One region of the Cupriavidus sp. PET2-C1 genome, then DNA from elsewhere that is predicted to be linked to it. Evidence: predicted binding sites of a transcription regulator. Region 1 holds the regulator's gene; each other region holds the start of a gene.

Evidence for each region. The regulator FNR, encoded in region 1, switches genes on or off when oxygen is low (the NO sensors DNR and NnrR bind a similar motif). The targets are predictions, from matches to a motif close to TTGATNNNNATCAA.
Region 2: the regulator FNR is predicted to act here: its motif matches at 2,828-2,841, upstream of ACX12D_RS29570 (OmpW/AlkL family protein).
Region 3: the regulator FNR is predicted to act here: its motif matches at 7,134-7,147, upstream of ACX12D_RS04985 (DUF3149 domain-containing protein).
Region 4: the regulator FNR is predicted to act here: its motif matches at 1,123-1,136, upstream of ACX12D_RS38060 (DUF3079 domain-containing protein).

The regions. Positions count from the first base shown of each region.
Region 1 is NZ_CM137259.1:2,603,393-2,611,709, reverse strand. Features, by position in the region: gene ccoP (cytochrome-c oxidase, cbb3-type subunit III) at 1-112, shown strand, start outside; gene ccoG (cytochrome c oxidase accessory protein CcoG) at 168-1,667, shown strand; gene ACX12D_RS11810 (membrane protein) at 1,738-1,956, shown strand; gene ACX12D_RS11805 (hypothetical protein) at 1,959-2,204, shown strand; gene fnr (fumarate/nitrate reduction transcriptional regulator Fnr) at 2,291-3,016, opposite strand; gene ACX12D_RS11795 (sulfite exporter TauE/SafE family protein) at 3,315-4,079, shown strand; gene scpB (SMC-Scp complex subunit ScpB) at 4,671-5,747, shown strand; gene rluB (23S rRNA pseudouridine(2605) synthase RluB) at 5,753-7,726, shown strand; gene rimP (ribosome maturation factor RimP) at 8,057-8,317, shown strand, end outside.
Region 2 is NZ_CM137260.1:2,123,722-2,132,038, forward strand. Features, by position in the region: gene ACX12D_RS29560 (DUF6587 family protein) at 1-65, shown strand, start outside; gene leuA (2-isopropylmalate synthase) at 825-2,522, shown strand; gene ACX12D_RS29570 (OmpW/AlkL family protein) at 2,905-3,549, shown strand; gene ACX12D_RS29575 (HD-GYP domain-containing protein) at 3,602-4,297, opposite strand; gene ACX12D_RS29580 (AMP nucleosidase) at 4,396-5,892, opposite strand; gene ACX12D_RS29585 (GNAT family N-acetyltransferase) at 6,066-6,455, shown strand; gene ACX12D_RS29590 (EamA family transporter) at 6,510-6,944, shown strand; gene ACX12D_RS29595 (MBL fold metallo-hydrolase) at 6,978-7,979, opposite strand; gene ACX12D_RS29600 (hypothetical protein) at 8,072-8,317, opposite strand, start outside.
Region 3 is NZ_CM137259.1:1,094,338-1,102,654, forward strand. Features, by position in the region: gene rlmH (23S rRNA (pseudouridine(1915)-N(3))-methyltransferase RlmH) at 1-140, opposite strand, end outside; gene rsfS (ribosome silencing factor) at 164-934, opposite strand; gene ACX12D_RS04960 (nicotinate-nucleotide adenylyltransferase) at 950-1,720, opposite strand; gene hemF (oxygen-dependent coproporphyrinogen oxidase) at 1,731-2,642, opposite strand; gene purD (phosphoribosylamine--glycine ligase) at 2,862-4,130, opposite strand; gene ACX12D_RS04975 (YebC/PmpR family DNA-binding transcriptional regulator) at 4,236-4,961, opposite strand; gene ACX12D_RS04980 (helicase HerA-like C-terminal domain-containing protein) at 5,219-6,769, shown strand; gene ACX12D_RS04985 (DUF3149 domain-containing protein) at 6,908-7,054, opposite strand; gene upp (uracil phosphoribosyltransferase) at 7,184-7,834, opposite strand; gene ACX12D_RS04995 (Bug family tripartite tricarboxylate transporter substrate binding protein) at 7,948-8,317, opposite strand, start outside.
Region 4 is NZ_JBTNRJ010000003.1:939,986-944,454, reverse strand. Features, by position in the region: gene ACX12D_RS38070 (H-NS histone family protein) at 72-392, shown strand; gene ACX12D_RS38065 (hypothetical protein) at 622-927, shown strand; gene ACX12D_RS38060 (DUF3079 domain-containing protein) at 1,198-1,419, shown strand; gene ACX12D_RS38055 (3-deoxy-7-phosphoheptulonate synthase) at 1,924-3,066, opposite strand; gene ACX12D_RS38050 (acyl-CoA thioesterase) at 3,325-3,651, opposite strand; partial or broken gene ACX12D_RS38045 (IS5/IS1182 family transposase) at 3,665-3,803, shown strand; gene ACX12D_RS38040 (hypothetical protein) at 4,259-4,469, shown strand, end outside.

The DNA of each region.
Region 1 (8,317 bases):
TATGCCGGCGCACGAGGAAATCCTCACGCCGGAGCGTATCCGCATGTTGACGGCCTATGTCTGGGGCCTGTCCAACACCGGTGGCGGTGCAGGCGAGGGGGGCAAGCAATGAGCCACCACGCTTGTGCTTGTCAGCCGGGCCGGCACCGCGGCGGGGGTGTTCGCTCATGAACGCCCCCGGACCGGAGCCGCTTCAAAGGAACGGGGCCGCGTGGGCACCGCTGCGAGCGCCCACGCCTGGCGCGGCGGACGCGGAAACGTCGGACGAGACCCTGTACGAAGTCCGCCGCAAGATCTATCCGCGCTCGGTGTCGGGTGCGTTCTCGAACTGGCGGGTCTGGATGGTGGTCCTGACCCAGCTGTTCTTCTATGGCATGCCCTGGCTGCAGTGGAATGGCCGCCAGGCCATGTTGTTCGATCTCGGCGCGCGCAAGTTCTATATATTCGGCCTGGTGCTGTGGCCCCAGGACGTGATCTACCTTGCCGTGCTGCTGGTGATCTCCGCGGTGTCGCTGTTTCTCTTCACGGCGATCGCGGGGCGGCTGTTCTGCGGCTACGCGTGTCCGCAGACGGTGTACACCGAGATCTTCATGTGGATCGAGCGGCATGTGGAAGGCGACCGCTTTGCCCGCATCCGCCTGGACGGCGATCCTTGGAGCGCGCGCAAGCTGCGCCTGAAGGCCACCAAGCACACGCTCTGGATCGTGATCGCGCTATGGACGGGCTTTACCTTCGTCGGCTATTTCTCGCCCATTCGCACGCTCGGCGCGCAGGTGCTGAGCCTCTCGCTGGGCCCGTGGCAGACGTTCTGGATGCTGTTTTACTCGTTTGCCACCTGGGGCAACGCCGGCTTCATGCGCGAGCAGGTCTGCAAGTACATGTGCCCGTATGCGCGCTTCCAGAGCGTGATGGTGGATCGCGACACCTATGTGGTCACCTATGACGTGGGCCGCGGCGAACCGCGCGGCAGCCGCTCGCGCAAGGCGGACCACAAGGCCGCCGGGCTGGGCTCGTGCGTGAATTGCAGCATCTGCGTGCAGGTCTGTCCCACTGGCATCGATATCCGGGATGGCCTGCAGTACGACTGCATTGGCTGCGGCGCGTGTATCGACGCCTGCAACCAGGTCATGGACAAGATGGCCTACCCGCGCGGGCTGATCCGCTATACGTCCGAGAACGCCATGCGCAGCGCGCTCTCCGAGACCGTGGCGCGCAAGCGCCTGGTGCGGCCGCGCACGGTGATCTACTCGGTGATCTGGCTGGCGCTGGTCGCCGGCTTCATGGCCTCGCTGGCCATGCGCACGCCGCTCAAGGTCGATATCATCCGCGACCGCGGCGCGCTGGGGCGTGAGGTGGAAGGGCGCTGGATCGAGAACGTGTACCGGCTGCAGCTGATCAACACGACCGAGGCGCCGATGCGCGTCGCCGTCAGCGCGGGCAGCGGCGAGCTCAAGGGCCTGGCCGTGGAATATGATCACGCTGCCGGCAACCTGGAACCCACGTCCAATCGCCTGATTCCCATCCGGGTGCGCGTGCCGATCGAGGCCGCGGCGCAGGGCACGCACAAGATCGAGGTCACGGTCACCGCGGTGCCCGACGAGGGCGCGGGCAGCCATGGCGCAGAGATTCGACAGAGCACCAGCTTTATCGTGCCGCGCAATCTATGAGGCGGCGGGGACGCTGGATGCACCAATCCGTACGCAACATACGCGATCTAGATCTAGAGGAGGAGGCCAGATGACGCAGCAAAGCAATCCCTGGTGGAAGGAGCCATGGCCGTGGCTGCTGATGAGTGGGCCGTTCGTGGCCATGGTGGCCTGCGGGGTCACGATCTGGCTGGCTATGACCCACCCGGATCCACCCATTGAGGAAGGGGTGGCGCGCCACGGCCTGGTGGTCGAGAAGGCGGGCAGCGCGGCACGCCAGGCAGCGCCGGTCGCGGCGCAAGCGAGGTGATCATGAGACTACGCTGGCTGATGTGGGTGCTGTGGCCCGCTTTCCTGGTCGCCGGGCTGACCACCGCGCTGGTATTCTCCATGGTCGATCCCGGTGACCTGCGCTTCTTCGGCCAGCCGGTCGAGGCATCGCGGGAGGCGGTCTACACCGTGGGCTTCCTGATCGCGTGGGTGCTGTGCGCGCTGTCGAGCGGCTTGACGCTGTACACCATGCCCACGCGGCTGGCGGACACGGACGAGCTGGAGTGATTGCGATGCGCGCCTTGCCGGTTCAGGCCAGCAGGCGCGGCATCGCGGCGTGCCGCGGCGGGCGAGGGCGGCCCGCGACGAGCACGTCAGCAGGATTTGTTGACGATCTGCTTGATCCCCACCATGTCGACCAGCTTGACGTGGCGCTGGCGGATCTGGATCAGGCCGGCTTCCGCAAAGCGCGAGAACAGGCGGCTGACGGTTTCGAGCTTGAGCCCCAGGTAGCTGCCGATTTCCTCGCGGCTCATGCGCAGCACGAATTCGGAGGCCGAATAGCCGCGCGCGGACAAGCGCTCGGACAGGTTGATCAGGAAAGCGGCAAGCCGCTCCTCGGCGCGCATCGATCCGAGCGTGATCAACATGACCTGGTCCTGCGAGATCTCCTTGCTCATCAGGCGCATGAACTGATGCTGCAGGGAAGGCAGGACGTTGGACAACGTCTGGAGATCGCCGAAGCGCACCACGCAGACTTCGGTATCTTCCAGCGCGGTGGCATCCGACGCGTGCTGCATCTCGCCGAGGCCGTCAAGGCCGACGACTTCGCCGGGAAGGTGGAAGCCCGTGATCTGCGAGCGGCCGTCTTCCATTGTCAGGTGGGTCTTGAGCGTGCCGAAGCGGATCGCGTAGACGGCGGTGAGAGGATCGCCGAGGCGGTACAGGGTTTCGCCCTTGCGTACGCGCACCCGGTCCTGGACCAGCGTATCCATCTTTTCGAGGTCCTGCTGCGACATGCCGACGGGCAGGCAGAGCTGGCCGAGCGAGCAAGTGGAGCAGCGGGGCGACATCTCGGTAATAGGAATGGTGGTGAGCAATTGGGGCCTGTCGGTTTAGCGCAGTCAATCAAGCGCGATGTGGCGGGCGCATTGAGTTGAGAGCTTGACGTTGAGAGTCGTCGATTGGAAGCGCCATCCACATCGGCCTGGCGCGCGGGTCTTGCGGCAGTGCGCTATCTGTGCAGCGCGGCTTGCCGTGCCCGTCGTCATGTTGTGCGAGCGCGCTGGTGTGCGCGGGCGCAAGGCCTCATGTTGATAGCGCCTCTTGGAGCTGCGGGGGCGCGTTCGACGCATTTTACCGCGCCGGGCGTTGCGATTGTGTGATTGGGAGGAGAAGTTGACCATAGGCGTGCTTATCAGCGTATTTACCCTGGCTTTGCTGGGCGGCGTGCACTGCGCCGCCATGTGCGGCGGGATCGCGCTGGCGGCGGAGCAGGGCGGCGTTGCGCGCGTGCCTGCCACGGTGCTGCGGCGTCCCGGCCATTGGTTGCTGGAACTGCTTGTCATGCATGCCGGGCGGCTTAGCATGTATGCGGTGCTGGGGGCCTTGCTGGGCGCCCTTGGTGCTGGCGTCTGGAAGGCACAGTACCTGCCGCTGCAGCGCTGGCTGTTTGGGATCGGCAGTGTGATGCTGGTGTTGTCGGGCTTGTGGATGTTGCGCGGGCGCACCATGGGTACGGGTTGGCTGGAGCGGCTCGCCGCCCGTGGCGCGGGCGGCTTGCTGCGCGGCCTTGGCGCCGTCGGGGTGCGCTTGCCGGCTGTGGCCCGGGTGCAGGGGCAGGGCCGGTTGCTGCGCCGCTACGGCATGGGGCTAGCCTGGGGGCTGGTCCCGTGCGGCATGGTGTACGGCGCCCTTGCCATGGCATTGCTGGCCGGCAATGCCGCGTCGGGCGCGCTGGTGATGGCCGTGTTTGGCCTGGGCACCCTGCCGAATCTGTTGGTGATCTCGGGCCTGTCCGGCTATCTCAGGCAGCTTTCGCGGCGCCCGGCGTTGCGGGCTGGCGCTGGCCTTGCAGTGGTGGCCTTTGGCTTGGCCGGGGTGGCGCGCGCGCTGCTTTTGCCTGAGACGCTTGCCGCGCATGGATTCTGTCTGGTCTTCTGAAGCGCTGTTTCGTGGTGCATCTGTCACTTCCTCGCTGAGGTAGCTGTGCGAATCGGTTGCAGGTTTGCCAGGGAATGCCATACAATCGCAAGAACAGCGATATCGCGCAGCGTACTTCATCGTGGCATCGTCAGGTAGCATCCGCTGCTCAGGGATGCATGCCAGGAACACCCAGGCAGGCATCAGCGCCAGGGACCGTTCCCCATCCGCCGTCCGGTTCACAAGATTCGGTTCAAAAGACCAGCTACGGCAGGGCGGGGTGAAATAGGCCAGCAGGCCCGATATCCGTATTTTCTTGCACCCGGCGCGTTCGATGATAGACGCCGCGCCGGACAGGTCCGCCACATCAGGGGGAAGGCGCGACGCAAGGGCTCCGTCGACTGGCAGATAAAGCCGGTGGCCGGGCGATCTCCTGCCGGTCAGGTCCGGCACCCGATGCAATAAAAGAAGGCGCACGGCTGGCATGCATCAAGCATGCGGTTGGCTGCGCGGCCAGATGGCGGTGGCAATCCCTACCGCTGAACCCGCAATCTCCAGTGCGCCCGGGATCAACCGGGGCGCAGGTGCAAAGACAGGCTGCACGCAATCAACATGAATACCCAAGAGGCGAAGATCGTCCTCGAGACCGCGCTGATCTGCGCGCAGGAACCCTTGCGCGTCAATGACTTGCGCCGGCTGTTTGCCGACGACGTCGGTGCCGACACCATTCGCGTGCTGCTCGAAGAGCTGCGCCGCGACTGGGAGCAGCGCGGCGTGGAACTCGTGGCACTGGCCAGTGGCTGGCGTTTCCAGAGCCGCCCTGTCATGCGTGAATACCTGGATAGGCTGAATCCCGAAAAGCCGCCCAAGTACTCCCGCGCCGTGATGGAGACGCTGGCGATCATCGCCTACCGGCAACCGGTCACGCGGGGCGATATCGAGGAAATCCGCGGTGTCGCGGTCAGCACCGAAGTCGTGAAGAAGCTCGAGGATCGCAGCTGGATCGAGGTGATCGGCCACCGTGACGTGCCCGGACGGCCTGCGCTTTATGCCACCACCAAGAACTTCCTTGATGACCTTGGCCTGCGCACGCTCGATGAATTGCCGCCGCTGGAAGACATCCAGGCCCAGGCGCAGGTCGCGCTGCTGAATCAGGAGCCGATTGACTTCGAGGCGCTGGGCACGGTGCCGGCGGATAGCGACGAAGAGGCATTCGCGGAACCTGGCGATGATCAGGCCGGCGCTGCCGCTCTGGTTGCGGCGGATGCCGGAGAGGGTGAACCGACCCTTTCCAGCGTGGTTGCCCCCGACGGTCTTGCGGCCGGCGCCACGGATGGCATCGCCGATTTGGTGGATGCGTTTGAAAGGAAGGAGGCTTTGGCGCAAGCGGAAGCCGGGTTCACACCCGCGCCCGGGGCCGAGTCGGAAGTGCCGGCGACGCCCGGGCCAGGCAGTGAGCTGGCGAGCGAGCCGATGTCCGCCGACCCCGCCGGCGCGCAGTCCGGCGACACAGCCGAGGAGCAAGCCGTCGAAGACGGTGAAACAAATGAGCAAACGGACACGCCCGCCAACGGTTACCACGTACAAGTGGCCTCCGGCGCGCAGGCGTCCGAAGTCCCGGGGGCGTCCACGACGAATCCGGCGCACCCCAGCGAGCACGACGAGCACGACCAGCGCGTGTCCAACTGAACACCATGCAACATCCGAATGTGAATACCTTGTCCGATTCTGATCAAGACGTCCGCCAGGCGGATACGCCGGCCGGCGATGCCGGCAATGGCGCCGAAGGCGGCGCCGGCACCGATGGCGCGCCGCGCCGCAAGGGCCTGCGCCGTGGCTTGCGCAATCTGGTGGCCACGCGCCGCCAGGCCGCGCAGGACCGCGATGGCGGCCGTGCCGCGGACGGCGGGGCGGCAATCCCTGCTGGCAGCCCCGATGTGGGCGCCGCGCAAGACGCGCGTGGCGACGGCGCAAGGAAGGGACGTACGCGTGGCAAGCGCAAGCCCGCGGAAGGCGAGGCGGTGCAGGCCGGCGAGCAGCAGGGCGAGCGCCCGGCGCCGCGAGGCCGCCGCAACTTCAGTAACGACAATGCCGAAGGCGCAAGCGAAGCTGGCGGAGAAGCCGCGGGCGAGCGCCAGCGCGATGGCACCCGCGCTAACCCGAACGGGAATGGCGCCCGCAAGCGCAAGCCGCAGCAAGGCCAGCAGCCGCAAGGCGCCGCCCGCCGCGGCGGCGCTGAAGGGCAGCAGGGCGGCCCGCGCCAGCAAGGCAAGGGCAGCAAGGGCAAAGGCGGCACGCAGCGCCCAGCCGCGGGTGTGTCTGAGAAGGCGCCCGCCGCCGCCGCGAGCGGTGAGGACCTGTTCCGCTTTGTCATTTCCGGTCAGTACGACCAGGAAGAGTCGAGCGGTCCGCAGGCCCGGGTCAAGCCGGTGCGTGAGCTGTCTGCAGACGACGATGCGCCCAAGCTGCACAAAGTGCTCGCCGAGGGTGGGCTGGGCTCGCGCCGGGAAATGGAAGAGCTGATCCTGCAGGGCCGGGTTTCGGTCAATGGCCTGCCTGCCCACATCGGCCAGCGCATCCTGCCGGCCGACCAGGTCCGGGTCAACGGCAAGCTGATCCACCGCCGTGTGTCGTCCAAGCCGCCGCGCGTGCTGCTGTATCACAAGCCGTCCGGCGAAATCGTCAGCCAGTCGGATCCGGAAGGCCGTCCGACCGTGTTCGACAGCCTGCCGCGTATCAAGGCGGGGAAGTGGGTGGCCGTGGGCCGCCTCGACTTCAACACCGAGGGCTTGCTGATCTTCACCTCCTCGGGCGATATCGCCAACAAGTTCATGCATCCGCGCTACGGCGTGGAGCGCGAATATGCGGTGCGCACACTGGGTGAGCTGGCCGAGGCCGATCGCCAGCGCCTGCTGCATGGCATCAAGCTCGACGACGGCGAGGCTAATTTTCTGCGCATCGCGGACGGTGGCGGCGAAGGCATCAACCACTGGTACCACGTGGCGCTGACTGAAGGCCGCAACCGCGAAGTGCGCCGCATGTTCGAGGCCGTCGGCCTGACCGTGTCGCGCCTGATCCGTACCCGTTACGGCCAGTTTCTGCTGCCGCGCGGCCTGAAGCGCGGCCGCTGGCAAGAACTCGCGGCGGACGACGTGCGCGCGCTGATGGCATCCATCGGCCTGAAGGCACCGTCCAAGGGGGATAGCGGTCCCCGCGGCGGCAGCAAGGTGGGTGGCCGCCAGCAGCGCACCGAGGCAGCCATTGCCGGCATGCCGATGCCGACCGGCATGGACGGCCTGCCGCGCGTCAACCGCGGCAACGGCCCGCGCGGCAGCGGCGCTGGCCGCGGTCAGCCGGATCCGATGCAAACGTCGATGGGCTACATCGGTGGCCCGACCCTGCTGACGTCCCATACCACCAAGCTGGGCGGTGGCGCGGCGGGTTCCCCCCGCGGCCCGGGCGGCCCGGGCCGTGGCGGCCGCAGTGGTGGCCGTGGCGCCGGCATGGGCGGCATGGGTGGCATGGGCGGTATGGGTGGCATGGGCGGCGGTCAGAATCGTTCCCAGCGCCGCGGTGGCGGCGAAGCCAATGGGAATGTGATGCCGCAGGCCGGCAAGCCCAACGGCAACCGCCGTCCTCGTGGCGGTGGCCGCGACGGCAATCGTTGAGCGATGCGAGGCAGGGCGCCTTGGGCGGGCCTGGCGGGGGAAAGAGCGGCACAGGCCGCATCCCTGCCGCGCCAAAGCCGGGTGCCTTTGCCTTTTGCACCGCGACAGCGTATAATCAAAGTCTATTCAAAAGTCATCCTGCAAAAGGGTGGGCGAATGATGGGCATTGCGCCCATTTTTTTTTGCTTCGCCCGTTTCGTGTGCTTGCCGTGTTTCGCGGCGCGCCGGTCGGGATGACTGGCAGGCAAGCTGGCTGAAGCCGTCAATCAAGACGGCCGTGCCGATGGGCTGGGTCTGCCACGGTATTGATGGCCATTATTCGGGAATACAGTGCATCTGGCAGATTTGATCGAAACCACCCTGAACGGCATGGGGTACGAGCTGGTTGAGCTCGAGCGCGCTCCAGGCGGACTCATGCGCGTCTATATCGATCAGCCTGAAACCGGCATCGTCATTGAGGATTGCGAGAAGGTAAGCCGTCAGCTTACCCATGTGCTCACCGTCGAGAACATCGACTACGAGCGCCTCGAGGTGTCCTCGCCGGGGCTGGACCGGCCGCTCAAGAAACTGGCTGACTTCGTCCGCTTCGCG
Region 2 (8,317 bases), on a different replicon from region 1:
GCGTGCAGCAAGTGCCCGCCCAACAGGCCGGCGAGCAGGTCATCCGCTTCGTGGCCAAGCGCTGATACGCCCCAAAACCCATCGCTGGCCACGTTTTTGATCCACGCAGAAACGGGTACGCTTTGGGTTCGCCACGCTGGTTCACGGCGTCTTCGGCACCACCTCCCTCCCCTCTTTCCCTCCTCGTCGGCACCTGCGCGGCACGATCTCCAGCAGGCGGCCGTCCGGGGACGGATCATTGAAAGACAAGTCCGTGCTGATGGCCAGGCGGAGGTGGCTGGCAAACCGGTTATCCGCAGGGGACTCGGCGCACTCGTCCCACGCGTCCTTGACGCCCGTTCGCGTTCTCGACTATTCTTGCCGGATGCCGGGCGCTGAAAAGCGGGCTCGGCATGCATGACAAGTACATGTGCAAGTGATCGACGCACCTTGCGTAAGCCGCGTCATCCGCACCGCTCACACACACCACGCAATGCACCAAGCCACCTGCTTCCACCGCCGCGCCGCCGATGCCTCCCGCATCGCTGCAGCCGCGCGCGTGCCGGCAGCAGGTCGCGCGCTGGGTACCGCCATTGCTCCCCTTGCACCGGCCCTGTCGGCGCCGCGTCTTTCCTCCTCGCTACTGCTAGACCTACTGATCGGTTGCCGGGCCTAGGGCCTAGTGGCAGTTCGGCAGCCTCGCGCCACCCTTTTTCCGCAATAGCTTTCTGACGCCTTCGCCGTTGAGCGCTTCAGCGCCCTGGCGATCTTGCGTCCTGCTTTTTGCTTTTTGCTTTTTGCTACTTGTGTCTTGCATCTTCCCGCGAGGAAGGAGAACCGTCATGATGTTGCGCAACCCCGCCACCAAATACCGCCCTGCCACCACCGTAGATATCGCCGACCGAACCTGGCCCGCCAAGCGCATCACGCGCGCGCCGGTCTGGATGAGCACGGATCTGCGCGATGGCAACCAGGCCCTGATCGAGCCGATGAATCCGCAGCGCAAGCTCCGCTTCTTCGAGCAGCTGGTCAAGATCGGGCTCAAGCAGATCGAGGTGGCGTTTCCCTCGGCCTCGCAGACCGATTTCGATTTCGTGCGGATGCTGATCGAGGAAGACCGCATCCCGGACGACGTGACCATCGTGGTGCTGACCCAGGCGCGCGAAGACCTGATACAGCGCACCATCGAATCCGTGCGCGGCGCCGCGCGCGCCGTGGTGCATCTCTACAACCCCATCGCCCCCGCGTTTCGCCGCATCGTGTTTGGTGCAAGCCGCGAGGAGGTCAAGGAGATCGCGCTGGCGGGCACGCGCCTGATCAAGACGCTGACCGACGGCATGCCCGAAACGGCATGGAGCTACGAATACTCGCCCGAGACCTTCAGCATGACCGAGCTGGATTTCTCGCTCGAGGTTTGCGATGCGGTATCCGCGATCTGGCAGCCTAGCGCCACGCGCCCGCTCATTCTCAACCTGCCGACCACGGTGGAATGCAGCACGCCCAATCTCTTCGCCGACCAGATCGAATGGATGCACCGGCATCTTGCACGGCGCGCAGACATCGTACTGTCGGTGCACCCGCACAATGACCGTGGCACCGCCGTGGCAGCCGCCGAGCTTGCCGTGATGGCCGGCGCCGATCGCGTGGAAGGCTGCTTGTTTGGCAATGGCGAGCGCACCGGCAATGTCGACCTGGTGACGCTGGCGTTGAATCTCTACACGCAGGGCGTGGACCCCGAGCTCGATTTTTCCGACATCGATGAAGTGCGCCAGTGCGTGGAGGATTGCAACCAGCTCCCCGTGCATCCGCGCCACCCGTATGTGGGCGACCTCGTCTTCACGGCCTTCTCAGGCTCGCACCAGGATGCGATTCGCAAGGGCTTCGCACAGCAGAAGGCGGATGCGATCTGGGAGGTGCCTTACCTGCCGATCGACCCGGCCGACCTTGGCCGCAGCTACGATGCGGTGATCCGCGTGAACAGCCAGTCCGGCAAGGGCGGCATGGCTTACCTGCTCGAACAGGTGCATGGCATCTATATGCCGCGCCGCCTGCAGATCGAGTTCAGCCGCGCGGTGCAGTCGATGACCGACGAGAGCGGGCTCGAAGCCAGCGCCGATGACTTGTATGGCTTGTTCAAGCGCGAGTATCTCGAAGATGAGGCGCCGCTGCGCTATGTGGGCCACCAGATGGTGTCCGGCAGCGACGGCCACGTCGAGATCGAAGTGGCGCTGCTGCGCGATGGCCAAGCGGTCAGCGCGCGCGGCCGGGGCAACGGCCCGATCGATGCGTTTGTCAGCGGCCTCAAAGGCGCGCTGGACATGCCGGTACGGGTGATGGATTACCACGAGCACGCGCTGTCAAGCGGCGCCAATGCTGCCGCGGCCTGCTATGTGGAAGTGCGGGTAGGAGACTCCGCCACGGGCTTCGGCGCCGGCATCGATGCCAGTATCGTCACGGCATCGCTCAAGGCCGTGGTGTCGGGCGTGAACCGCCACCTGCGTGCGGCCAGCCAGCCGCGGCGCGAGCAAGCCCTGGCCGATTGATGCCGCCCGCGCCCGGGCCCAAGGCCTCGGCGCAGAAAAACCGGTGTGCCCCGCCCCCACGGGGCACACCCGGAAAGACGCCCTTGCGGGACGCCCACGACATGCTCGTTGCTTGACTGTGTGCACAGCGTAAGGCGGGCGCAAACTTGCTGCCACGAATATTTGCGCATGTCCTTAGAAGCCCGGCCCGGGATTGGAAATGCGAAAGCGCGCCGCGCGGCTCGCGCGCAAGCACCCCGGCGCGAGCGGGGACTGTCGCAACGCGGCGACGCATGCGCGTGTGCGCGCCACCGATGCCCATCTTCTTGCTCTCGGTCAAGGCTCGACCGGAAACGCTGCGCCACACTGTGCGTGAAGTTTCCTAAAACACGAGCCAACCATCATGAAGAAGCACCTGCCTACCCGTCTGTGCACCACCGCCATTGCTACCCTTGCCGTGCTCGGCGCCGTTGCCGCAACACCCGCTGCTGCTGCCGATGAAGCGCAGGGCAACTGGATGGTGCGCCTGCGCGGCACCTATCTCGACATGGCCGGCAAGTCCGACCCGATCGGCGGCGTTGGCGCCTCGGACCGCATCACGGTCAACAACAAGTGGATTCCAGAACTCGATGTCACCTACTTCTTCACGCCGCACATCGCCGCCGAGCTGGTGCTGACCGTGCCGCAGAAGCAGAACGTCTACCTGGATGGCAACAAGATCGGCTCCTTCACCCATCTGCCGCCGACGCTGCTGGTGCAGTATCACTTCATTCCCAACGGCACCTTCCGCCCGTATATCGGCGCCGGCCTGAACTTCACGCGCATCTGGGGCGCCGACATTGCCAACAATTCGCTGTCGCTCGATAGCTGGAGCGTGGCGCCGGCCCTGCAGATCGGCATGGACTACAAGCTCACCAAGAACTGGTTCCTCAATGCCGACGTCAAGAAGGTGTGGCTGTCGAGCGATGTGAAGGCGGCCGGCGTGAAGGTCTCGAACGTGAGCCTGGACCCGTGGCTGTTCAGCATGGGTGTGGGCTACCGCTTCTGACGAAACGCGGAACGGCACGCCACCGCACAACGAGCGCGCGGCTGATACCGCGTCAGGCTCTGGCTGGGCGCGGGATCTGCCGCAATGCGTTGCGACTCAAGCCATAGAAGCGCGCGACCACGGCCAGCTCCGGGCCAGCATCAAGCAGCGCTTGCGCTGATTGCCGGCTCTGCAGTATCTGCGGGATGTTGGCGAGAAAAACGCTCGCCACGCCCGGGTCGAAATGCGTGCCGGAACCTGCCGAGACAATCGACAACGCATCGTCGTCGCTCATGCCGGGACGATAGCAGCGCGACTCCGTCATGGCATCGAACGCGTCGGCGAGCGCCACGATACGCGCGGCCAGCGGGATCTCCTTGCCGGCCAGGCCGCGTGGATAGCCCGTGCCATCGAAACGCTCATGGTGATGGTGCGCGACTTGCGCCGCCAGACGCATCAGCGCGTCCGCGCTGCCCGCAAGTATATTCGCGCCGATCTCGGCATGCCGCTCGATCACCTGCCGCTCTTCAGGGAGCAGCTTGCCAGGTTTGAGCAGAATGGCATCGGGGATAGCGAGCTTGCCCACGTCGTGCGCCGGCGTGACGAGCCGTATGCGCTCGCAGTGCGCCGCATCCAGCCCGAGCAGATCGGCTAGGCAGGCCGCGATCGTCGCGGTGCGAACGAGATGGCCCGATGCATGCGGGTAACGCAAGCAGCCCGCGAGCGTCAGGCTGGCCAGCGTCATAACCGCATGGGGATTCGTAGTCATGGTGCTGAAGCTGGGCGAAGCGCGAGATTCTATGCCTGCCAAGGCATATCGCCAATAGCGGATGGCGAACCGCCTTCGTGGCCGCGCATTTCGCCTGCCTACCGGAACGCCGGCTCGTCAAAACTACGCAGCTTTCGCGAGTGCAGTTGCTCGGCACCGCCCTCGCGCAAGATGCGAATCGCCTCCAGCCCGATCGACATATGCTGGCTCACCCGCTGCCGATAAAACGCGTTGGCCATGCCGCGCAGCTTGAGTTCGCCATGCAGCGGCTTGTCGGACACGCATAGCAAGGTGCCATACGGCACCCGCAGGCGGAAGCCGTTGGCCGCGACCGTGGCGCTTTCCATGTCGATGGCAATCGCGCGCGACTGGTTGAAGCGGGCGTACAACGCCTTGGACTTGAGCTCCCAGTTGCGGTCGTCGGTGGAGACAACGGTGCCGGTGCGCATGCGGGTCTTCATCTCGTTGCCGGACAAACCCGTCACGCGCACCACGGCCTCTTGCAGCGCGACCTGGATCTCGGCGATAGGCGGCACCGGCACCCAGGGGGGCAGGTCGTGATCGAGCACGTGGTCGTCGCGCACATACGCGTGCGCCAGGACGTAGTCGCCGAGTTGTTGCGAGCGGCGCAGGCCGCCGCAGTGGCCAACCATCAGCCAGCAGTGCGGGCGCAGCACGGCAAGGTGGTCGGTCATGGTCTTGGCGTTGGACGGGCCCACGCCGATATTGACCAGCGTGACACCGAGATTGTCCTCGCGCACCAGGTGGTAGGCGGGCATCTGCGGCAACGCGCGCGGGCGCAGCGCGTCGTCAGGTTCGGCCTCGCCGCGCTCTTGCATCACATCGCCGGGTTCGACGAAGCGCACGTAGCCATCCGCGCCTTGCGCGTCTTCGGCGGCCATCAGCGAGCGGCCGAGCGCAATGAATTCGTCGACGTAGCGCTGATAGTTGGTAAACAGCACAAAGCGCTGGAAATGCTGGGGCGCGGTGCCGGTGTAGTGATAAAGGCGCTGCAGTGCCAGGTCCACGCGCTCGCCGGGAAACATCGAGAGCGGCCAGGCTTCGCCGGGCACCGGCTCATAGGTGCCGTTGGCGATGGCGTCGTCGATGCGGCTCAGCTCGGGCAGCACGAACGAGGCTTCGAGCTCGCGCGCCTGGGTGTAGCTGATGTCCGTGGTGGAGGCTTCGATGACGAACGGCAACGGGATCGGGCGGCGGCTGACGCCGACCACCACGGGCACGCGGTGGTAGCGTATCAGGCGCTCGATCTGGTCGCGGTAGTAATCGGCCAGCAGTTCGGGGCGGGTGACCGTGGTGCCGTAGACCCCGGGGTAGGCAACCGTGCCCCAGGATGGCCGGCTGTCGGTGACCATGGTTTCGAGATTGACCGAGATGCCCAGGTAGGGGTAGCAGGCATGTGCCGCGGACGGCAGCGGCTGGCCCTGGGCGAAGGCATCGAAGCGCGCGCGGATCGCGCCGACCGAGGCATCGTAGATTTCACGGATGCGGGCCAGCGCCGCGTCGGCGTCGGAGAACTCGGCCAGCTGATCGGCCGGATGGGCGGAAGAGAAGATCGAGGCATTCATGGGAAACATGATACCCCGCTACAGAGCGGAAGCAACATGGCCTGCCGCAAATTGACGGGCCTTCGCGCGCTCGCTACACTGCCTGCAGTCTTTTTTGCGGCCCCGCGTCGCACTCGCCTCGTGACGCCCCCCATTAGAAGGGCAGCGCCGAGTTGCCGTATCTGCTTGCATTGGGAGCCCCGATGGAAATCCGCAATCTGCTGCCAGAAGAGATCGAGGCGGCCAGACAACTCCTTGCGGCCAACGGATGGGCGCACCGCGTTGCCAACACGGAACGCTTCGCCCGGCTGATCGCCAACTCGCAACGGGTGGTGGTGGCGGTCGATAACGGAGAGATCGTGGGTTTCGCGCGGGCGCTGTGCGACGACATCTCCAACGGTTACCTGTCGATGATCGCGGTGACGCCGAGCCATCGCCGCCGCGGCATCGGCCGGGCGCTGGTGCGCCACATCGTCGGCAACGATCCCGATATCACCTGGGTGCTGCGCGCCGGACGCTCGTCCGAGGCGGCCTTCTTCGGGCAGCTCGGCTTTGTGCCCTCGCTGGTGGCCATGGAGCGCCGGCGCATCTGAGCCGGGCCCGGCGGGCTGGCCTGCCGCTCAAACCTTCATCGTGCACAACAACACATGGCCTCATCCACCGGTTGGTTTCATTGGGCGTTGCTGTCGGCCGTATTTGCCGCGCTGACGGCGATCTTCGCCAAGATCGGGCTGGAAGGCGTCAACTCGGACCTTGCCACGCTGGTGCGCACGGCGGTGATCATCGTGGTGCTGAGTTTTTTCGTGGTGCTCACGGGCAAGTGGAGCAACCCGCTTGCGCTGTCGCCGCGGACCTGGATCTTCCTCGTGCTCTCCGGCCTTGCCACGGGCGCCTCCTGGGTGTGTTACTTCCGGGCGCTGAAGATTGGCGATGCTTCGAAGGTGGCGCCGGTGGACAAGCTGAGCCTGCTGCTGGTGGCGGTGTTCGCCGTGATCTTTCTCGGCGAACGCCCCAACCTGCGCGAGTGGGCCGGCATCGCGCTGGTTGGCGCCGGCGTGCTGGTGCTGGGGTTCAAGCGCTAAGAGGCAACCCCGGCACATGGGGGCGCATCGACATTACCGGTCCGTGCGCAGCGGCCCGTATTCCACCGGCACCCAGGCGTAGCCCTTGCTCTCCACGCGCACATGGCCGATCCCCGGGAACGGCAGGTGGGCGCCCGCCACCCACAGCTTGCCGCGCGCGGCATCGGCGAAAATCTTCTTGCGCGTGCGCACCGCCTGCGTGCTGTCCACGTCGAACTCCAGCGCCACTTCCGGGCGGCGGAACTGCACCGCATGGCTGTGCACGATATCGCCCCACACCAGCAGGCTTTGATCGCCTGACTTGAACAGGTAACCGCTGTGGCCCGGGGTGTGCCCGTGCGCCGGCACCGCGCTCACGCCCGCCACCAGCTTGTCGCCGGCGCCGAAGGTGCGCAGCCGGCCGGCGGCCTGGTAAGGGGCGACGGCGGCGCGCGCCATGGCGAAAAAGGACTGCGCGTCCTGCGGCGCGCGCGCGGCGGTGGCTGCGTCCAGCCAGTAGCCCGCCTCGACCTTGTCGACATACACGGTGGCGTTGGTGAAAACGGCCTTGCCCTCGGCCGTCAGGCCGCACGCGTGATCGCCGTGCATATGGGTCAGCAGCACCGTATCGACCTGGGCGGGGTTGTAGCCCGCCGCGCGCAGGTTCTCGACGACGCGGCCCAGCGTGGGGCCAAAGCAAGCCGCCGTGCCGGTGTCGACCAGGATCAGGTTGGCGCCGGTGTTGACCAGGTAAGCGTTGACGGCGGTCTGCATGCCGGGCGTGGAGGCCACGAACATGCGCGCGAGCAGGCCTTGTACCTCGCCCGGGCTGGTGAACCTGAGCACCTTGGTGTCCAGGTCGACGTAGCCGTCGTAGAGCGCGGTGACCTCGAACTGGCCCAGCATCATGCGGTAGTAGCCGGGCACCTGGGTCCTCTGCTGGGCCGGCGGGGCCGCTGGCGCCTGGACCTGCGCCAGCGCGGGCAGGCCGGCAAGGGCGAGGGCGCAGATCATCGAAAGCGAAGCCAGGCGGCCAGCAAGGCAGGGCGAAGTCATGGGTCGGTCCTTTGGTCCTTTGGTCCTTTGGTCCTTTGGTCCTTTGGTCCTTTAGGGGAGCAAGCCAGGCAAGGCCACGTGCCGCTGCCTGATCAACGGCTGTTCTGCGCCGCGCGGGAACGCAAATACGCCAGCGCCGGTGCCAACTGTGCCAGTGCCGGAGCCTGCGCGCAAACGTGCGATGCGGTGCTCCAGGGATAGGGCAGGCGGGCCAGCCAGCCGTCGAGCACCTGTTGCGCGGCGTCGGCGGGCAACACCTCCATGGCCTCGATCACGATGGTGAGTGCCTGCACGCGCCGGGCACCATCTTGCCCGGAGAATTCCCATGCGTAGCTGCC
Region 3 (8,317 bases), 1.5 Mb from region 1:
TTGCTCGACGAGCGCGTCTCGGGCTTGATCTCGCGCAGCTCGATGCGCAGCTCGGGCGGCATGCGCTTCGCGTACTCCGCGAATCCGGTCTCGATCCAGCCGGGCATCTTGTGGCCAACGGCCACGATCAGCAACTGCATGGCGGGAAGCGGGCCGGTCCGGCTCAGGCCGAGCGCGTGGCGCGCTTGCGCGCGACCGGTGCCTTGGCGGCTGCCGTCTTGGCCGGTGCCTTGGCGGCAGTCTTGGTCGCAGCCGTCTTGGTGGCGGTCTTGGTAGCGGTCTTGCGTGCCACGCCGGTGCCGGCTGCGGTCTTGCGCGGTGCGGCCGTCTTGGCCGGTGCCTTGCGTGCCGGCGCCGAGCCCAGCGCGCTGGTCAGGCGTTTTTGCACGGTCGGGGCGCGGTTGGTGGCGATGGCGTCCGGGTCCGTATCTTCGTGGCCAAGCGGCGGCGAAGGCTCTTTCATGCCTTCAGGCAGACGGGCCAATGCCGGGCGCAGGCCGGTGGCGCGGCGCGCGGTGCGCACGACCGGAGCCTCGTCTTCGTCCTCGCCGTCAATCGGCTCGCTGGCCTTGGCCAGGCCCTTCTTGGCCGTGGACAGCTTCAGACGTACCGGCTTGTCACCCCAGAGTTCTTCCAGGTTGTAGTACATGCGCAGCTGCGGCTGCATGATGTGGACGACGGCGTCGCCGCAGTCGACCAGCACCCATTCGCCCGTTTCCAGCCCTTCCACCGCAACGATATGGCCGCCGGCTTCCTTGACGGTGTCGCGGACCGAGGCGGCCAGCGCCTTGGTCTGGCGGTTCGAGCTCCCGCTGGCGATCACCACCCGGTCGAACAGCTCGGTCAGGTGGGTGGTGTCGTACACCTTGATGTCCTGCGCTTTGACATCTTCGAGGCCGTCGACGATGGCGCGTTGCAGTTTGCGAATATCCATGGTGCTTTTTTCAGTTCAGCTGAGATCGGTTTGGGGGCGGGCCGGGATGGGCAGATCCGACTGCGTCGGCCGATACAGGCCGCGGCTCGCGATGTAGTGTGCCACGCCGGACGGCAGCTGGTCATCTGCCTGTTGTCCGGCAGCCAGGCGTTGGCGTAGGGCGGTGGAGGAGAGGTCGACGGCGAGCGTCTGGTCGATCCACATGCGGCCGGAGGGCATGGATTGTATCAGGTCGGTGGACGCACGCCGTTGCGCGAGCTCCTGGCGCACCGGACCGTCCAGTTCCGCGAGGTCGAAACCGGGCCGTGTCGCCACGCAAAGATGGACGTGCGCAAACAGGGCTTGCCAGCCATGCCAGGTGTGCAGGCGCAGCAGTTGGTCGGCGCCCATGAGCCACGCCAGCGAGGCATCGGGGCCATAGTGCTCGCGCAGTTCATGCACGGTATCGACGGTGTAGCTGGGGCCGGCGCGGTCGACTTCCATGCGGCTGGCATGGACCAGCGCGCGCGTGTCGGACAACGCCTGCGCGGCCAGTTCGGTCATGGCGAGGCGGTCGGCGGCGGGGGTGACGTCGTCGCCTTTTTGCCACGATTGGCCGGTCGGGATCCAGACCAGCTCGTCGAGTTCGAGATGTTCGATGCAGAGGCGGGCGAGCGCCACGTGGCCGATGTGGGGCGGATCGAAAGTGCCGCCGAGAATGCCGAGGCGGTAGGGGCGGTTGTTCTTGGTCGGGCCTGCTGCGTCTGCCGCGTTGGCGGTGAGCGATCGTGCGATGTCGTGTGCCATGGGGTTGCCGTCAGGCCCACTCGCGCACGGGCAGGAAGTCCGTGTACAGCGCGGCCTCCGCGCTGCCCGGTTCCGGCTGCCAGTCGTAGCGCCAGCTGGCCAGCGGCGGCATCGACATCAGGATCGACTCGCTGCGGCCGCCCGATTGCAGCCCGAAGTGCGTGCCGCGGTCGAACACCAGGTTGAACTCGACATAGCGGCCGCGCCGGTAGGCCTGGAACTCCCGCTCGCGCTCGCCGTAAGCCGTGTCCTTGCGCGCTTGCAGGATCGGCAGGTAGGCGTCCAGGAAGGCGTCGCCGACCGATTGCATCATGGCAAAGCTGCGCTCGAAGCCGAGCGCGGAGAAGTCATCGAAGAAGATGCCGCCAATGCCGCGCGCTTCGCCGCGGTGCTTGAGGAAGAAATACTCGTCGCACCATTGCTTGAAACGCGGGTAGAGGTCATCGCCATAGGGGGCGAGGGCGTCGCGGCAGGTGGCGTGGAAGTGTGCGCAGTCGCCAGCGTCGCCGTAGTACGGCGTCAGGTCCATGCCGCCGCCGAACCACCACACCGGCTCGGCGCCCTCCTTCACCGCCATCAGGCAGCGCACGTTCATATGCACGGTAGGGACAAAGGGATTGCGCGGGTGGAACACCAGCGACACGCCCATTGCCTCGAAGCCCCGCCCGGCGAGCTCCGGCCGGTTGGCGGTAGCCGATGGCGGCAGCGCATCGCCCTGCACATGCGAGAAGCCCACGCCGGCCCGCTCCATCACGGCGCCGCCTTCCAGGATACGGGTGCGGCCGCTGCCGCGCAGGCGCTCGGTGGGCGGCTTCTCCCAGGCATCGGTCGAAAACGCCTTGCCGTCGATGGCGGCGACAGCGTCGGTGATACGGTCTTGCAGACCGAGCAGATAGGCACGGACTGCCTGGGAATCGATCATGGTATGCGGGCGGGTGAGCCGGAGCGGTGACGGCCGGGCAGGTCAGTCAACCTGCCCGGCCGTCATAGCGATGTCATGATTGTACTGGCTGAGGCAACGCCTGGCCGGATTCGGCAAATTCAGCACGAACCACCGTAAAAGGCGAAGAAACCGGAGCGAGCGGCCCATGGCAAGTACCGCAGGGCTCGCCATGGGTCGCGCGGTAGATGGATTCGTCCTTTACCGTTTGATGGCTCGGTAGCCGATGTCGGTACGGTACTGCATGCCGTCGAAGTGGATCTTCTCGGCCGCGCCATAAGCCGCGCGCTGTGCCGCCTTGACGGTATCGGCCAGCCCGACCACGCACAATACGCGTCCGCCCGTGGTCAGCAGCGTGCCGTCCGTGAGCGTGGTGCCGGCGTGGAAGGTCACGCTGTCGTCGGTCTCGGCCGGGATGCCGGTAATGGCATCGCCCTTGCGCGGCGCATCGGGATAGCCAAAGGCGGCCATCACCACGCCCAGCGCGGTGCGGCGGTCCCAGTCCAGTTCGATCTCGTCGAGCTTGCCGTTGACGGCGTGCTCCATCACATCGACCAGGTCGGTCTTCAGGCGCGCCAGGATCGGCTGGGTTTCCGGATCGCCCATGCGGCAATTGAATTCCAGCGTCTTCAGGTTGCCGTCGGCGTCGATCATCAGGCCGGCGTAGAGGAAGCCCGTGTAGGTGATGCCGTCTTTTTCCATGCCACGCACGGTCGGCATGATGATCTCGCGCAGCGCGCGGGCATGCAGCGCGGGCGTGACCACCGGGGCCGGCGAGTACGCGCCCATGCCGCCGGTATTGGGGCCGGCGTCGTGATCGAGCAGGCGCTTGTGGTCCTGGCTGGTGGCGAGTGCCAGGACGTTCTTGCCGTCCACCAGCACGATGAAGCTGGCCTCCTCGCCCTCGAGGAATTCCTCGATAACCACGCGTGCGCCGGCGTCGCCAAGGCGGTTGTCGGCCAGCATCATGTCGACCGCGGCGTGCGCTTCTTCCAGCGTGGCAGCAACCACCACGCCCTTGCCGGCGGCCAGGCCGTCCGCCTTGATCACGATCGGCGCGCCTTGCACGTCGATATACGCGTGCGCCGCGGCGGCGTCGTTGAAGGTCTGGTAGGCGGCGGTCGGGATGCCGTGGCGCTGCATGAAGGCCTTGGCGAAATCCTTGGAGGATTCCAGCTGGGCCGCCGCCTGCGTCGGGCCGAAGATGCGCAGGCCCTTGGCACGGAAGATATCGACGATGCCGGCCGCCAGCGGCGCCTCGGGGCCGACCACCGTGAAGCTCACGCCTTCGCGCTCGGCGAAGGCCGCGAGCACTTCCGGATCGGTCAGGGGAACGTTCTGCAGCCGCTTGTCGAGCGCGGTGCCGCCATTGCCCGGCGCCACGTACACCACCTGCACCTTGGGCGACTGGGCCAATTTCCAGGCCATCGCGTGTTCACGACCACCCGAGCCGACAACCAATACTTTCATGATCTACTGCCAGAAAAAATGACGCATGCGAAATGCGAAAAGCGGCAGCCATGGCTCATCGAACCGCGCTGCCGCCGTGAGGCGAGGCCTTACCCGATCCCCGCCTTACTCCTCGATCACCGCGTTGGTGAAGACTTCCTGCACGTCGTCCAGGTTTTCCAGGGCGTCGAGCAGCTTTTGCATCTTGATGGCGTCGTCGCCGGTAAAGCTGACTTCGTTTTGCGGCTTCATCGTGACATCGGCCATCTCGGCCTTGAAGCCCGCGGCTTCCAGCGCGGCCTTGACCGTGCCGAAATCATTGGGCGGGCACAGCACTTCGATCGAGCCGTCGTCGTTGGTGACCACGTCGTCGGCGCCGGCTTCCAGCGCGGCTTCCATCAGCTTGTCCTCGGGCGTGCCGGGGGCAAACAGGAACTGGCCGCAATGGGTGAACATGAACGCCACGGAGCCTTCCGCGCCCATGTTGCCGCCGTTCTTGGAGAAGGCATGGCGCACTTCGGCGACGGTACGGGTACGGTTGTCGGTCAGGCAGTCGACGATGATCGCCGCGCCGGCAAGGCCGTAGCCCTCGTAGCGGATTTCTTCGTAGTTGACGCCTTCCAGGCCACCCACGCCGCGCTGGATGGCGCGCTGGATGTTGTCCTTGGGCATGTTCGCATCCATTGCCTTGTCCATGGACAGGCGCAGGCGCGGGTTGGAATCGGGGTCAGCGCCGCCGAGCTTCGCGGCGACGGTGATTTCCTTGATCAGGCGGGTCCAGACCTTGCCGCGCTTGGAGTCAGCCGCGGCCTTCTTGTGTTTGATATTGGCCCATTTTGAGTGACCGGCCATGATTCTCTCCGAAGCGGAAAATGTTTGACGTGCGCGCCTTGGCTTTGCGCGCCGGCTGTGCCGGGCGGGCAACGGGTGCTCGCTGGCGGCGCGCCGGGTGGTTTATGTGTCTGTGAGCCGGCCTGGGGGCTGGCATAATCAGCCCAGCATTTTATCACGCGGCCCCGCCGCCGCCGGCCTCCCGATCACGGGAGCCGCCGGGAAGGGCGGGGACGGTCGCGGCGAAAGCGCCGCGCGGCTTGCCAACCAGAGAGACCATGGCCGAACCCATCATCATCGCCAAGAACGCCGAGCTGGAACTTGCCCTGCTGCCTGAGATGGGCAACCGGCACGGCCTGATCACCGGCGCCACCGGCACCGGCAAGACCGTGACCCTGCAAAGCCTGGCCCAGGGCTTCTCCCGGCTGGGCGTGCCGGTCTTCATGGCCGACGTCAAAGGTGACCTGACCGGCATTTCCCAGCCGGGCAAGCTCTCCGACAAGCTCAAGGCCCGCCTGGCCGAGCTCGGCCTGCCCGAGCCGGTGTGGGGCGCCTGCCCCACCACCCTGTGGGATGTGTTCGGGCAAAAGGGCCATCCCGTGCGCGCCACGGTCTCCCATATGGGGCCGCTGCTGCTGTCGCGCATGCTGGAACTCAACGACACCCAGCAGGGCGTGCTCAACCTGGTTTTCCGCATCGCCGACGCCAACGGGCTGCTGCTGCTCGACGCCAAGGACCTGCGCGCCATGCTGCAGTACGTGGGCGACAACGCCGGGCAGTTCACCACCGAATACGGCAATATCTCCGCGGCCTCGATCGGCGCCATCCAGCGCGGGCTGATGGCGCTGGAGTCGCAAGGCGCCGACGTGTTCTTCGGCGAGCCCATGCTCAACCTGGACGACTTCATCCAAACCGAGAACGGGCAAGGCGTGGTGAACATCCTGGCCGCCGACAAGCTGCTGAATTCGCCCAAGCTCTACGCCACTTTCCTGCTCTGGCTGTTGTCGGAGCTGTTCGAGAAACTGCCCGAGGCGGGCGATCTCGACAAGCCCAAGCTGGTGTTCTTCTTCGACGAGGCGCACCTGCTGTTCAACGACGCGCCCAAGGCCCTGCTCGACAAGATCGAACAGGTGGTGCGGCTGATCCGCTCCAAGGGCGTTGGCGTGTATTTCGTCACGCAGAATCCTGTCGACATCCCCGATACCGTGCTGGGCCAGCTCGGTAACCGTGTGCAGCACGCGCTGCGCGCCTTCACGCCGCGTGACCAGAAGGCCGTCAAGGTGGCGGCCACCACCATGCGGGCCAAGCCGGGGCTGGACCTGGAGAAGGCCATCGGGGAACTCGGCGTGGGCGAGGCGCTGGTGTCGTTGCTGGACGCCAAGGGCATTCCCGGCATCACGGAGCGCGCCTGGGTGCTGGCGCCCGGCAGCCGGATCGGCCCGATCACCGACGACGAGCGCAAGCAACTGCTGGCGAACTCGCTGGTGGCCGGCACCTATGAGCAGACCATCGATCGCGAGTCGGCCTACGAGAAGCTCAAGGGCCGCGCCGCCGCGCCTGGGTCTGCCCCCGCCGCTGGCGGCGGCGTACCCGCGCCCGTGCCCACGATTGGCCAGCCCGAAGCCCCGCCCGCGCAGGGCGGCGGCTGGCTGGAACAGGCGGGCGAGATCTTCGGCGGGCTGACCAAGGGCACCGGCAAGACCGGGCGCGGCGATTCCATCCTGGAGTCGATGGCCAAGTCGGCCGCGCGCACGGTAGGCTCGCAGGTCGGGCGCGAGCTGATTCGCGGCGTGCTGGGCAGCTTGCTGGGTTCGGGCAAGAAGAAGTAGGGACGCTGCCCCTAGGCGGCTCCGGCGGGCCACGCCCGGCGAGACAGGCGGGCGTGGCGCATTGCCACAGCATGGTATCGGCCAGCCGGTCCGTCAGCCGGTCCGTCAGCGATAGCGCCAGTGAGAGGGGCTCGCGCCTTAGCGGCGTTGCGCCGCTGCCTCGTCTTCCCGCATCTTGCGCAGGAACAGCCGGGTGAAGAACCAGCCCATGCCGATGATGAAGGCGATGACGGCCAGGCTCATCAGCCCGGTGGGGGTCGAAAACAGGATCTTCAAGGCTGCCATGTGGGTCTCCCAGTTCAGGCGAGGCACACCGGACGGTGTGCCGCTGCCGATAGTCTAGGGAGCGCCGCGGCCGGCGGGATTGAGGCCGGTCAAGCCGGGCGCAGACAGTGCCCGGCTTGCCAGGAAAACTCAGTTCTTGGTGCCGAACAGCCGGTCGCCCGCATCGCCCAGGCCCGGGATGATGTATGCGTGCTCGTCCAGGTGGCTGTCCAGCGAAGCCACGAACAGCTTCACGCCCGGATGTGCCTTCTGGAACACCTCCACGCCTTCCGGCGCGGCTACCAGCGCCACGAACGTGATCGCATCGTCCTTGACGCCGCGGCGCTTGAGCACATCCACCGCGTGCGCGGCGGAGTAGCCGGTGGCGACCATCGGGTCGCACAGGATAAAGCTGCGGTCTTCCACGTCGGGCAGGCGCACCAGGTATTCCACCGGACGGTGCTGGTCGTCGCGGTAGACGCCGATATGGCCAATGCGGGCCGAGGGAATCAGCTCGACCAGGCCGTCGCTCATGCCCACGCCGGCGCGCAGCACCGGCACGATGGTGAGTTTCTTGCCGGCGATCACGGGTGCGTCCAGCTCCACCAAGGGCGTCTCGATGCGGCGCGTGGTCAGCGGCAGGTCGCGCGTGATTTCATAGCCCATCAGCAGCGTGATCTCCCGCAGCAGCTCGCGGAACGTGCGCGTGGAGGTGTCCTTGTCGCGCATATGGGAGAGCTTGTGCTGGATCAGCGGGTGATCGAGGATGTACAGCTTGGGGAAACGCGGATCTTGCTTCATGGCGGGTAGTCGGCAGGAGTGGGCGCGAGGGCCCGTTGCAGCCGGATTGTAATGGATGCGGCGCCGCGCCCCCCGGCGATCCTCCCGCCGCAAGCGCGCAGCGCCGCATGCGCTCAATCCACCGTGATGCTGGCGCTCTTGGCAACCTTGCCGAATTTCTCGTACTCGGACAGCGTCAGCGACTGCAGGTCAGCCGCGCTCGAGCCCTTGGGATTGAAGCCCGCCTGCCCGAGTTTGTCCTTCACGTCGGCATTGCCCAGCGCCGCGAGAAAGGCGGCATTGAGTGCCTGCACCACCGGCGCGGGTAGCCCGGCCGGACCGTAGACGCCGAACCAGGGCTCGATGGCATAGCCCGCCAGGCCGGCCTCGGCCAGCGTCGGCACGTTCGGCAGCGCCGGCGAGCGGCTCTTGCCGGCCACCGCCAGCGCGCGCAGCTTGCCGCCCTGGATGTGCGGCAGCGAGGCGGGCAGGTTGTCGAACATC
Region 4 (4,469 bases), on a different replicon from region 1:
TAGTACAACGGCCTGCGTTGGGCTGATTACGGCCATGCTGTAGGATTACTCATTTCCAACGGAGAGAGAAAATGGCGACATACAAGCAACTATTGGCCGAGAAAGAGAAAGTCGAAGCCCAGCTGGTCGAAATCCGCGCCGCTGAGGTTGCTGATGTGATCGAGAAAATCCGCGTCCTCATGGCGGAATACGAACTCACGGTCGAAGACATTACGCCGAAACGCCGCCGCGGCAGACCGGCGGGAACGAGCGCAACGACCGCTGCCGCCCCAAAGACAGAATTGTCCCCGAAATATCAGGACCCCAAGACAGGCGCAACCTGGTCAGGCCGTGGCCGCGCTCCGGCCTGGCTCGGGAAGAACCGGGACAAGTTCCTGATCCCCGAAGCCTAACCGGAGCGGGCACCCTCCCCTGGGTGGGTTGGCGGCATCCGTCTACAGGTCGCCTAGACTGTTATGCCCTGCATCAAACAGGCGATAGCAGATCTCCGTGCCTTTGGCGGTCAGATTCACCGCTCCTCCATATATCTGATAATGTCCTTATCACATATAGCGGTGGTGTCCGATGACTGCTGTCAACCTGCCCCTATCCGGTCCCGTCCTCCAGGCAATCAGCCCGTGGATGGCCTACTTCCCGATGTTCGGTAGCCAGGTCGGATCCTACACCGTCAATGTTGGCGCCTCGTCCAATCCGGACATCGAGAAAGCGGTGCTGGATGTGGCGAGCTACGGCAAGCAGATCGGCCGGATCAGCGATGCATTTCTCCTGTTGCTCAAGCATGTCGACCTGAACGATCTGCCGCCGGAGGAGGCCGCCGCACTCGAGATCCTCAGGCAAATGCCCAAGGAAGCTCACGCGCTGCGCGACTTTCAGCACATGCTGGCCGGCATCGCGGAAGTGAAAGCGCGGCATGCGCGCCATGGGTGATTCGGCCATGAGCGACGCCGTCGTTGCCCGCGTTGCCAGGATTGCGCCGGCGCCTCTGCACCGATTGCCCGTGCTGGTCACGGCGGCTGGCGAGCGGGCCAACATGCGATTCATCGAGTTTCTTTGCGTTCGCGATTCGCAACCCGCACACGCGCCGGGCCTACGCGAGGGTTGGCCGCAGGTCCTACTGCGGCCTTGATCTCGGTCAAGCAGCCCCGCGCGTGATGGCAGCATACTGCCATCTACAGATGGCAGTCGAGGCTGTGTCCCATGGTCAAGAAATTCCCCCTCCACCCCAAGCATCCCGAGCGCGTTTGCTGGGGCTGTGACAAATACTGCGCCGTCCATGCGATGGGTTGTGGTAACGGATCGAGCCGCACGCAGCACCCAGCGGAATTGCTGGGGGACGACTGGTACTTGCATGGGGATTGGGACATCGACGCCAGCGAGACGACAGGGCCTACACAAGACATAGACCAAAACTCGGGCTGATCGATAGTGGGTTCGCTCTTGCGCGCCGGCTTCGCGTCAGTGCCTGAGAGAAGGTTTCTTTCGGTCCCCTAGAGGAGCGTTTCACTAGTCTTGGCCAGTCGCGCGGCGCTGAGGGTTGCCCAGTAATGCCCAGGTCTGCATGCCCCTGTCGATCGCCACTTCGAAAGCCATGTCGCCCGGCAGATCGATGTGCCGCAATGGGGAAGCCCTTGTAGTACTTTCCATGGAAAAATGGCGGTAGCGGAGCGCAGAGTCACCTGCAGCAAAGCAGGTCGCCGCAATGAGTCTCTCGCGTTCGGTGTATTTGTAAGTTCCTGATCGAATTATTATTCGTGACAAACAGCAAGAAGATGCACGGAAACCCACCATATACGGCGACCCGTGACATATGGATCATTGCTCATCCGCCTCAAGCGCCGGAACGTGGCAGCCAGCCAGGATGTTGCCGCAGCCTACGCAGCTCCACCCGTATCTCGTGGCGCCACCACGCGTTGAAGTCATACACTACTGCTTCGCATTGCGCCCGCGGCGCGCTTTGACGGCCTCGCTAAGCATGTCCAGTACTGCCACCGAGTCATCCCATCCGATACAGGCATCGGTAATGCTTTGTCCGTATGTCAATGCGGACGGATTGTGCTCGCCCGGGTTGAATTTCTGCGCACCGGGGACCAGGTGGCTCTCGACCATGACCCCGAAGATGGATCGATTGCCGCTGCTGATCTGTTGCGCCACATCGCGCGCGACATCGACCTGCCGCTGGTGCTGCTTGTTGCTGTTGGCATGGCTGAAATCCACCATCAGTAAGCTGTCCAGCCCGGCCGCTTCCAATTGCCTGCATGCGGCCGCCACGGACTCCGCATCGTAGTTGGGGGCCTTGCCGCCGCGCAGAATGACATGGCAATCCGGGTTGCCCTTGGTATGTACCGTCGCCACCTGCCCGTTTTTGTGCACCCCCAGGAAGTGGTGCGGTCGAGAAGCGGCCTGGATCGCGTCGATGGCAATCTTGATATTCCCGTCAGTGCCGTTCTTGAAGCCGATCGGCGCCGACAGACCCGAAGCCAGCTCGCGGTGCACCTGGCTTTCCGTGGTGCGGGCACCAATCGCGCCCCAGCAGATCAGGTCGCCGATGTACTGCGGTGAAATCACGTCCAGCAACTCGCCGGCCGCGGGCAAGCCAAGGCGATTGATCTCAACCAACAGGCTGCGTGCGATGCGCAGGCCCTCGTCGATGCGATAGCTCTCATCCAGATAGGGGTCGTTGATCAACCCTTTCCAACCGACGGTGGTGCGGGGCTTCTCGAAATACACACGCATCACGATCTCAATCGACTCGGCATGCCGCTGCCGCTGCGCCATCAACAGCCGCGCGTACTCGAGCGCCGCCTGCGGATCGTGGATCGAGCACGGCCCCATGATCACAAGCAGCCGGTCGTCCTCGCCATGCTGGATGCGTGCGATGCGCTGACGTGTCTGCGTGACCAGCGATTCGACGGCCGTGTTGCGGATGGGGAAAAAACGGATCAGGTGTTCTGGCGGAGGCAGCGGAATGATGTCGTCGACGCGGGCGTCGTCGGTCACGCTGGTGCGATCCGGCGGCGCTTGCCAACCCTCGGCGATGGTGGGCGGAGATTTTTGTGGGTCATTCATGGCTAGCTCTTGGAACGGAGAAAAAAACGCCGGTAAGTGCCGGCGGTCCAGGTTCGGCGGCGCCGCTTCGATCCATGCTCGGCACCTTGCTCCGCCGGTGCGGTGCGAGCGCCTGGCGAAGGAATTGAAACAGGATGGGCCGATCGGAAATCCTGCACCATCGGAACGGTAGGCGTCAAGCACGAAGCTGCATGGATGAGACCTTCCGAACATCCCGCCCATGCGTTCACCGTCCGCGTGCACAGCGGGGCAGACTGCTTACGGCTCGGAACGCGTCTCCCTGCCCGCCAAGGCCTCGATACATCGCTCACGGACGCTTGCCGGCGCGGGTGCGGATCGTCCGGATTGCTTGTCCACCCACACCCAGACCGCGGTTGCCGTAACGAAATGGATGTCGGGGTGGGACGCGTCACGTATCTCGAAGCAAAGGTCGACACTGCTCCTGCCAATCCGAGTGCAATGCACCGAGACACGCAGTGTTGCGGGATAGCCGATCGGCACATGAAACGTGCAGCCGACATTGGCGACCACCGGCATCAGTTCTGGGACCTCGGTCGCGGTCCCTAGCAGGCTCGCCCACTGCATCCGGGCCTCTTGGACTCACTCGTGGCCCCACAACTTCCGTCGTCTTCGCATTCGCTTCGATCGGCGGGCACGACATTCACGAAGCGCTCTTGAAACTCGGCTGCGCTCTCGTCTGCTGGAACAGCTCCAGGCGTACGGCGCAGCCTTATTGAACTGGCCTCTAAGCTCGATTGGAATCGCTTTGACATTGAGTTCGCACGTGCTACGCGGTACTGCGACCGTAATCCGCCCTCGACTGCCAGGGAGGCGACCCTAAAAGAATTGACGTCTGCAGCATTTCGGGAGTTTTTGATAGACCCCTTCAAGCGAGGAAGACATAACCCTCCTGGATCACTTAATTAGATATAAGAACGCCCCCAAACCAGCACAGACACAAGCCTTCTACGCGAATTTCGTGCAGGGTGGATCGCCAGAGTTGAGGAAGAAGGCGTGACCACCGCGACGGAAGTAATCGTCCTTACCCTACGTTCGACAGTGGCGGTGCTACGGGCCGGGTATGTGCCGGAGCTGCATCCGCCGGCTTTCGGCTAGTTGTCAGTTGATCGCCGACGTGATGAAGCCATGAAGACCGAGTACAGTCACGCATTGCCATCAACCGGAGCACATTGTGGACGACAAGCCAAGCGCCAGCTACAAGGGGTTCGACATTTATCCGCTGGTCTACCAGCACGCAGCGGTTCGGGAGTGGCACCAACCTAAGGCAGATCGGAGCTTCAATGCGTCCGTTGTCATTTGCCGCGAAGGGCAGAAGCCAGGTACGGAGCATTCGCGTGTGTTTCCTTCGTCGGCAAAGCCTTGGGAAAACATCGGTGCGGCAC